One region of the Microbacterium sp. GXF6406 genome, then DNA from elsewhere that is predicted to be linked to it. Evidence: riboswitches for the same ligand, from Rfam matches in the RefSeq annotation. Region 1 holds a riboswitch; the other holds the start of a gene.
The links. Region 1 has a riboswitch for FMN ahead of pnuC (nicotinamide riboside transporter PnuC). Riboswitches for the same ligand answer to the same signal wherever they lie in the genome.
Positions count from the first base shown of each region.

Region 1 (3,596 bases):
ATCGTCTCTCGTCGCCGCAGGGCATCTGCTCGCACGCGTTCTCCTCGTCTCGGGTTGACAACCATCTTAAACCGGAGGAAAATCATCCGCATAGTAAGTGGAGGAAAGTCCTCCACTGTGAAGGGTCCACGCGATGTCCGACACGAGCGCACCGAAACCCCGCCTCCACCCCGGCTTCCTCTGGGGCGGGCTCATCATCGGGCTCTCGGCCATCCTCATCGGACTGCTGTCGCTGTTCATCCTCCCGTCGCTGCACTCCGGCGCCCGCGACGTCGCGCTCGGCATCGTCGCCGAGCAGCAGACGACCGACACCATCGAGCAGACCCTCACAGCCGAAGCCCCCGACGCCTTCGATCTCGCCTCCTACGACTCGGCCGACGACCTCGCCCGGGCCATCGAGGAGCGCGAGGTCACCGGCGGCTTCGTCATCGACGCCTCTGGGATGCAGGTGCTGACCGCCAGCGCCGGATCGACCGCAGTCTCGGCCACGATCTCCGCCACCGGAACGGCGATCGCCGCGAACCTCGGCGTCGAGGCCCAGGTCACCGACGTCGTGCCGCTGCCCGATGCCGACCCCAGCGGCGTCGGCATCGGCGGCCTCGCCTTCCCGCTCGTCTTCGGCGGCATCGTCCCCGCCGTCGCCTTCCGCTCACTGCTCCCCGGCCGTCGCGGCTGGATCCTCAGCGGCCTGCTCGGCTTCTCCGCCGTCGGCGGACTCATCGTCGCCGGCGTCCTCGCCCTCATGTTCGGCAGCATCGCCACCAGCGCCATCGTGCCCGTCGCCGCCGGCGTCGCCCTCGGCATCGCCGCCCTCGCCCTGCCCCTCGCCGGACTCTTCGAATGCTTCGGCGGCAAGGGCTTCACGATCGCCGCCATGCTCATGATGTTCGTCGGCAACCCGTTCGCCGGCATCTCCACCGGTGCCCAGTGGCTGCCGGCCGGCGTCGGCCTGATCGGACAGCTCCTTCCCCCGGGAGCAGCCGGAACCCTCGTGCGCTCGCTCGCCTACTTCGGCGGGGCGGGTGGGGGAGCGGCCGCGCTCACCCTCTCCATCTGGGTGATCGCCGGTCTCGCCCTCTGGTTCGCCGGCCCCGCGATCCGACGCGCAAAATCAACCGCCGCCGTCATCGAAGCGGACGCGGCTGAACCGGTTGTCGCAGCCTGAGACAGCGGTCGCCTGATGAGTCGGATGCCGCGGCGCGCAGCCGCGGCATCCGACTCATCGTTCGTCTGACGAAGAAATCCGAGGATCCGGCATGATCGTGTCGATCGTCGGCTTGGTGCCCGCCTGCGCCCGCCACCACACGACGAAACCGATCGCCGTGAACACGCCGTAGAAGACGTACATGAAACCGGTCGCGTAGTAGCCGGCGCTGAACAGCAGCGGCACGCCGACGACATCGACCGCGATCCAGATCAGCCAGAACTCCGTCCAGCCCTTCGCCATGCCGTACGTCGCCAGCAGCGAACCGACGAAGGTCCAAGCATCCGCCCACACCGGCTCGTATGAGCCGAGCACTCGGAACAGGGGAGTGAGGGCGACCGTCCCCGCCACCAGCACGACGACCAGGCCGATCCGGGCACCGTTCGGCGCCCACCGCGGACTCACCTGCCCGCTGTCATCGCGCGCCTGACGCCACCGCCGCCAGCCGTAAACAGCGACAGCGATGAACATCACCTGACGCCCCGCCTGGCCGAGCAGGTTCGGCAGCGAATGATCGGGGTTCAGGATCGTGCCGAGGAACACCGTCAACAGCAGAAGGTTGCCGATGATGCCCACCGGCCACGCCCACACCTTCCGGCGCATGCCGCCGAGCGCGCTCAGCAGGCCGAAGACGTTGCCGACCACCTCGCGGATCAGCAGGCTCTGCCCGCCCGGGAGCACCCAGTGCGAATTGAAGGCGTCGACGATGAAACGCAGGAATTCCAAGTTCTCTCCTCTCGGTCGTAGCTGCCGAGGGAAGAGGACGCCATGCGCGTCGCCGCGCACGGGTCACTCGTGCTTCTCCCATCCAGACTGTGACTGTCGGTACCGGAGTTCCACCGGTTCAACCTCGGCCCGTGAGGGCCTCGGGTCGCGGACTATGACCGCCGGTTCGGAATTTCACCGACCCCGGAGCACGTGTGTGTTCACGGGCAATGCTACTCCTGCAGCCCGTGGGCTCCGCCGCGTCGGCTCAGTGGGCCGCGACCTTCGCGGGGGACTCGCCGCCCTCGGTGAAGCTCGGGCGCTTGCCGATCATCCGTCCGATGAGCAGCACGACACCGACCACGACGAGCCCGACCGCGAGCCCGGCGATCGCGGAGACGATCGTCTCGCCGATCCAGGCGATGACGGCGCCGGCGGGGGCCAGCGCATCGTGGACGCCGTGCAGCATGTCGCTGAAGAGCACCAGCCCGACCTCGCCGAGGTTCGCGAGCAGCAGGTGCCCTCCGACCCAGAGCATCGCGACGGTGCCGACGACGCTGATCACACGGAACACCGCGGGCATCGAGCGAACGATCCGGGCGCCGGTGTGCCTGACCCGCTTCGATTCGTTCTTCGCCATCTTCAGGCCGATGTCGTCGATCTTCACGAGCAGCGCGACGGCGCCGTAGACGATGAAGGTCATGAGCAGGGCGATGACGGCGAGCACGGCGAGCGTCTGGCCCATGCTGAGCCCCTTGTCGAGGTTCGACAGCGAGATGAGCATGATCTCGGTCGACAGGATCAGATCGGTGCGGATCGCGCCGAAGACGAGCTTGTTCTCGTTGCGCGCGCCGCCCTCCTCATGCCCGTGGTGCAGGCCGAACCACTCGAGCACCTTCTCGGCGCCCTCGAAGCAGAGGTAGGTTCCGCCGATGATCAGCAGGAACGGCAGCACCCAGGGGGCGAAGGCGGTCAGCAGCAGCGCGATCGGGATGATGATGACGAACTTGTTGACGAGTGATCCGAGTGTGATCTTGCCCACGACCGGCAGCTCTCGGGCGGGGGAGATGCCCTGCACGTATTGCGGGGTGACGGCGGCGTCGTCGATCACGACGCCGGCGGATTTCGCGGAGGCCTTCAGCGCTGCGCTGAGGATGTCGTCGACGACGGCGAGCAGACCAACGGACATGCGTCCTCCTCAGGGGCGGAGAGTTCAGGGAAGCAAGACTACTGGCGTCCGGTGAACTCATCCATCGAGGAGTACACGTGGAAGACGCGGTCGGCGACGACGTCCCAGGCGCGCGTGGGCAGGATGCCGCGCAGCGCCATCGACAGCTTCACCGTCCAGGGTCGCAGCACCATGGGTGTTCCGCGCAGCATCCCGTTCCAGGCCGCCTTCGTCGCGCGGCGCGGGGTCATGATCGGGGTCAGCAGCGGGCCGCGGGCGCCCTCGAACATGCCGGTGGAGATGTAGCTCGGGCAGAAGGTCGTCACGGAGATGTGCCGGTAGTCGTGGGCGGCGAGCTCCAGGCGCATGGATTCGCTCCAGCCGATCATGGCCCACTTGGATGCCGCGTACACGCTCATATTGGGGTTGGCGAGGGTTCCGGCGGCGGAGGCGATGTTCAGGATGCGCTTGGGGCGGGAGGCGTCGGCGATCATATCGGGCAGCACTTCGCGGGTCAGC
Region 1 covers NZ_JBSJZH010000008.1:82,017-85,612, forward strand. The annotation lists gene ACWAUG_RS06750 (TetR/AcrR family transcriptional regulator) at 1-35, opposite strand, end outside; gene ACWAUG_RS06755 (hypothetical protein) at 134-1,165, shown strand; gene pnuC (nicotinamide riboside transporter PnuC) at 1,220-1,930, opposite strand; FMN riboswitch at 1,997-2,125, opposite strand; gene ACWAUG_RS06765 (DUF808 family protein) at 2,178-3,098, opposite strand; gene ACWAUG_RS06770 (SDR family NAD(P)-dependent oxidoreductase) at 3,137-3,596, opposite strand, start outside.

Region 2 (3,596 bases), on a different contig from region 1:
CGAGATGGAGCCCTTGTCGACGACGAGGGGCGCCAGATCTGCGGGGATCGCGATGCGCAGCACGCTCCATTCGGCGCCGGGACGAACCTCGGCGACCTCGCCGATGCCGTCGACGTGGCCCTGCACGATGTGCCCGCCGAGGCGGGCGCCGACGGGCATCGCCTTCTCGATGTTGACGACCGTGCCCACGGATGCCGCGGCGAGCGCCGACACATCGAGGGTCTGCTGCATGACATCCGCGTCGAACGTCTCGGCGGTCGAGGCGATGACGGTGAGGCAGACGCCGGAGACGGCGATGGATTCGCCGTGCACCGCATCCTGAACGGCCTTCGGTGCGCGCACCGTGAGGCGCCAGCCATCGCCGGAGGGAACGATCGCGGTGATCACGCCGATCTCCTCGATGATTCCGGTGAACATCAGCGAACTCCTTCTGCCGGGTGGGCGATGGCGAGCAGATCGTCGCCGAGCGGAACCCATTCGTCGATCGTCAGTCGACGGGCGGCATCGATCGATGCGACGCCGATCTCGCCGAGCGCGAGACGCGACCCGCCGAGAAGAACGGGGGCGATGTAGGCGAGCACACTGTCGGCGAGGCCGGCGGCGATGACGGCGCTCGCGAGAGTCGGACCGCCCTCGATGAAGACTCGCTGGATGCCGCGGCCGCGCAGATCATCCATCACGGCGTGCAGATCATGGGTGTCGAAGAACAGCGGCTCGTGAGGATGACGGTGCACCGCGGCATCCGGCGGTGTCTCGCGCGACCCGATCACGACGGGTACCGGCTGATCCGGAAAGAGGGCATCGCCATCGCGCGCGGTGAGCGCGGGGTCATCGGCGAGAAGGGTTCCGGTGCCGATGACGATCGCATCCGCCGCGGCACGGCGGCGGTGCACATCGGCGCGGGCGTCGGGCCCGGTGATCCACTGACTCGTGCCGTCATCGGCAGCGGCGCGGCCGTCGAGGCTCTGCGCCCACTTCACGGTGACGTGCGGGCGGCCGAGCCGCTGGACGGCGAGCCAATCAGCGATGACGGCGGTCGCGGCATCCGCCTGCTCGCCGGAGACGACCTCGATGCCGGCGCTGCGCAAGCGCTCGGCTCCGCCGCCCGAGGCGGCTCCCGGGTCGTCGAGGGCGAAGACCACGCGGCTGACGCCGGCGTCGATGAGCGCCAGTGCACAGGGGCCGGTGCGGCCGGTGTGGTTGCACGGCTCGAGCGTCACGACGGCCGTCGCTCCGCGCGCGGCGCCCACCGGAAGCTTCGATAGCGCATCGACCTCGGCGTGCGCGGTGCCCGACCCCTGATGCCATCCCTCGGCGATCACCTCGCCCGCGGGGGAGAGGATAACCGCGCCCACCTGTGGGTTGAGGCCGCGGGGACCGCGGCGGGCGAGCTCGAGCGCGCGCGTCATCGCGCTGCTTTCTGCCTCTGTCACTGCCATCCGTCGTCCTTCGCTCTGAATCCGGGGTTCGCAGACGGCACGCTCACGCGCATCGTGCTGCCTCCCATCCGGACTAGCGAGATCGCTCTCGCATCACCGTCGGTCCCGGAATTCCACCGGATCGGCGCCTCGGAAGACCGAAGCGCTCGCGGACTGTCACCGCCGGTTCGGATTCCCACCGACCCCGGAGCACGTTGATGCCCAGTGTAGTCAACGCCGTTTCGCGGATTTCATTCCGCGTCATCTCCGCATCCCGGAAAATCGCCGATCAGTGCAGCGATGCTCGACGGCCCTGCCCATGCTGCCGCCCGCTCTCAGAGCGTGCTGTGCAGCATGCGGACGGCTCCGATGCGCAGGTTCTCGGGGGCGTCCGGGACATCCCGCAGATGGGCGATCAGAGAATTGCGGAAGAAGCCGTCGAACATCGCATAGGCCTCGGCCGGCCGCACCTGCGGTGTGCTGCCGGACAGCTCGGCGTAGCGGGCGACGACGCTCCACACCATGTCGGTGAGCAGCCCGTCGATCGCGATGATCGTGTCGCGGAAGCCGTTCTGGAACAGTGCCTGGTTGCGCAGGTCGTACCAGAGGCGGTGCTCGGCGCAATCGGCGACCAGCGTGGCGGCGAGCTCGGCGCCGAAGCCCTCCGCGAGCTCCGCGCTCGTGAGCGAGGTCGCTACGACGGCATCGTAGCGGTGCGCGCACTCGACCTTCGACTGCCACACGGCCTGGCCGATCAGGTCGTCCTTGTCGTCGAAGTAGTAGTGCAGGATGCCGAGGGAGAGGCCCGTGTGCGCGGCGATGTCGCGCAGACCGGTGTTCACGAACCCGCGGTCGGCGATCGTCTCGAGTGCGGCGGCGGCCAGTTCGCGGCGGCGCGCGGCGACCCGATCCGTGCGCACAGCGCGCGACGGGGCGTTCACGACGGCATCCACCATCTGTCCTCCTGGGTATGCCGCCGAGCATACTCCTGGTCTCGACGGATTTCGAGGGGTTCTGGTGCAGGCGTCGGGGTGAAGATCGCAGGCGAAGCCCCAGGTTCGACGTCGGGGGTGCGCAGTAGACTCGACGGGTGACTGTTCCCGGGATTCTGCGCGCCTTGGAAGAGGCCACCCTGTACCGCGACGCCCTCACCTGGGCGCACACCGACGCCGATCTCGGACTCGTCGACGGACTCGACGCTCCGGTGCTCGCGGGGCTGCTCTCCAAGAGGGCGGCGTCCGGGCATCCGGCAGCCCTCCTCGTCATCGCCCCGACCGGTCGCCGGGCCGAATCGTTGGCCGCGGCGCTGGGGTCGCTCACCCCCGAAGCCGAGATCCTCGACTTCCCCGCCTGGGAGACTCTGCCGCACGAGCGGCTGAGCCCGAGCCCCGACACCGTCGGGCGCCGCCTCGACACGCTCCGCCGCATCACCACCTGGACCCGGGAACGCCCGCTGATCGTCGTCGCCTCTGTGCGCGCGGCACTGCAGCCGATCGCGGCGAATCTCGGTGACGCCGCGCCGCTGGCCCTCGCGCACGGCGGCCGCGGACTCGAACTCGACGAGGCTGTCGAGCAGCTCGTCGAACGCGCCTACACCCGCGTCGACATGGTCTCGCGCCGCGGCGAGTTCGCGGTGCGCGGCGGCATCCTCGATGTCTTCCCGCCCACGAGCGAGCACCCGTTCCGCGTGGAGTTCTTCGGCGACGAGATCGACCAGATCCGCGCGTTCTCCGTCGCCGACCAGCGCTCCCTCCCCGGCGATGTCGACCGCGTCGAGCTCGCCGCCACCCGAGAGCTGCTGCTGACCGCCGATGTGCGTGCGAAGGCGGCATCCCTCGTCGCCGGTTTCCCGGCGATCGCCGGGATGCTCGAGAAGATGGCCGAGGGCATCCCCGTCGAGGGAATGGAATCGCTACTCCCCGCCGTCGCCGGCCCGCTGAAATCGCTCGCCGAGTACCTGCCGGCCGGCAGCGCGGTCGCCGTCGTCGATCCGGAGCGCTCCAGCGCCCGGGCGCAGAGCCTCGGCGACACGAACCGTGAGTTCCTGGATGCCGCGTGGAGCGCCGCCACCTCCGGAGCATCCGCGCCCATCGACCTCGGCGCCGGCGACTTCCTGACGATCGCGCGTCTGCGCGAGATCGTGCACGGCCACGACGGCGTGTGGTGGCGCGTGAGCCC
Region 2 covers NZ_JBSJZH010000003.1:57,242-60,837, reverse strand. The annotation lists gene ACWAUG_RS03260 (riboflavin synthase) at 1-417, opposite strand, end outside; gene ribD (bifunctional diaminohydroxyphosphoribosylaminopyrimidine deaminase/5-amino-6-(5-phosphoribosylamino)uracil reductase RibD) at 417-1,439, opposite strand; FMN riboswitch at 1,491-1,635, opposite strand; gene ACWAUG_RS03250 (TetR/AcrR family transcriptional regulator) at 1,754-2,374, opposite strand; gene mfd (transcription-repair coupling factor) at 2,509-3,596, shown strand, end outside.
Region 2: it holds a riboswitch for FMN, as region 1 does, so the genes downstream of both, ribD (bifunctional diaminohydroxyphosphoribosylaminopyrimidine deaminase/5-amino-6-(5-phosphoribosylamino)uracil reductase RibD) here and pnuC (nicotinamide riboside transporter PnuC) in region 1, are expected to answer to the same signal.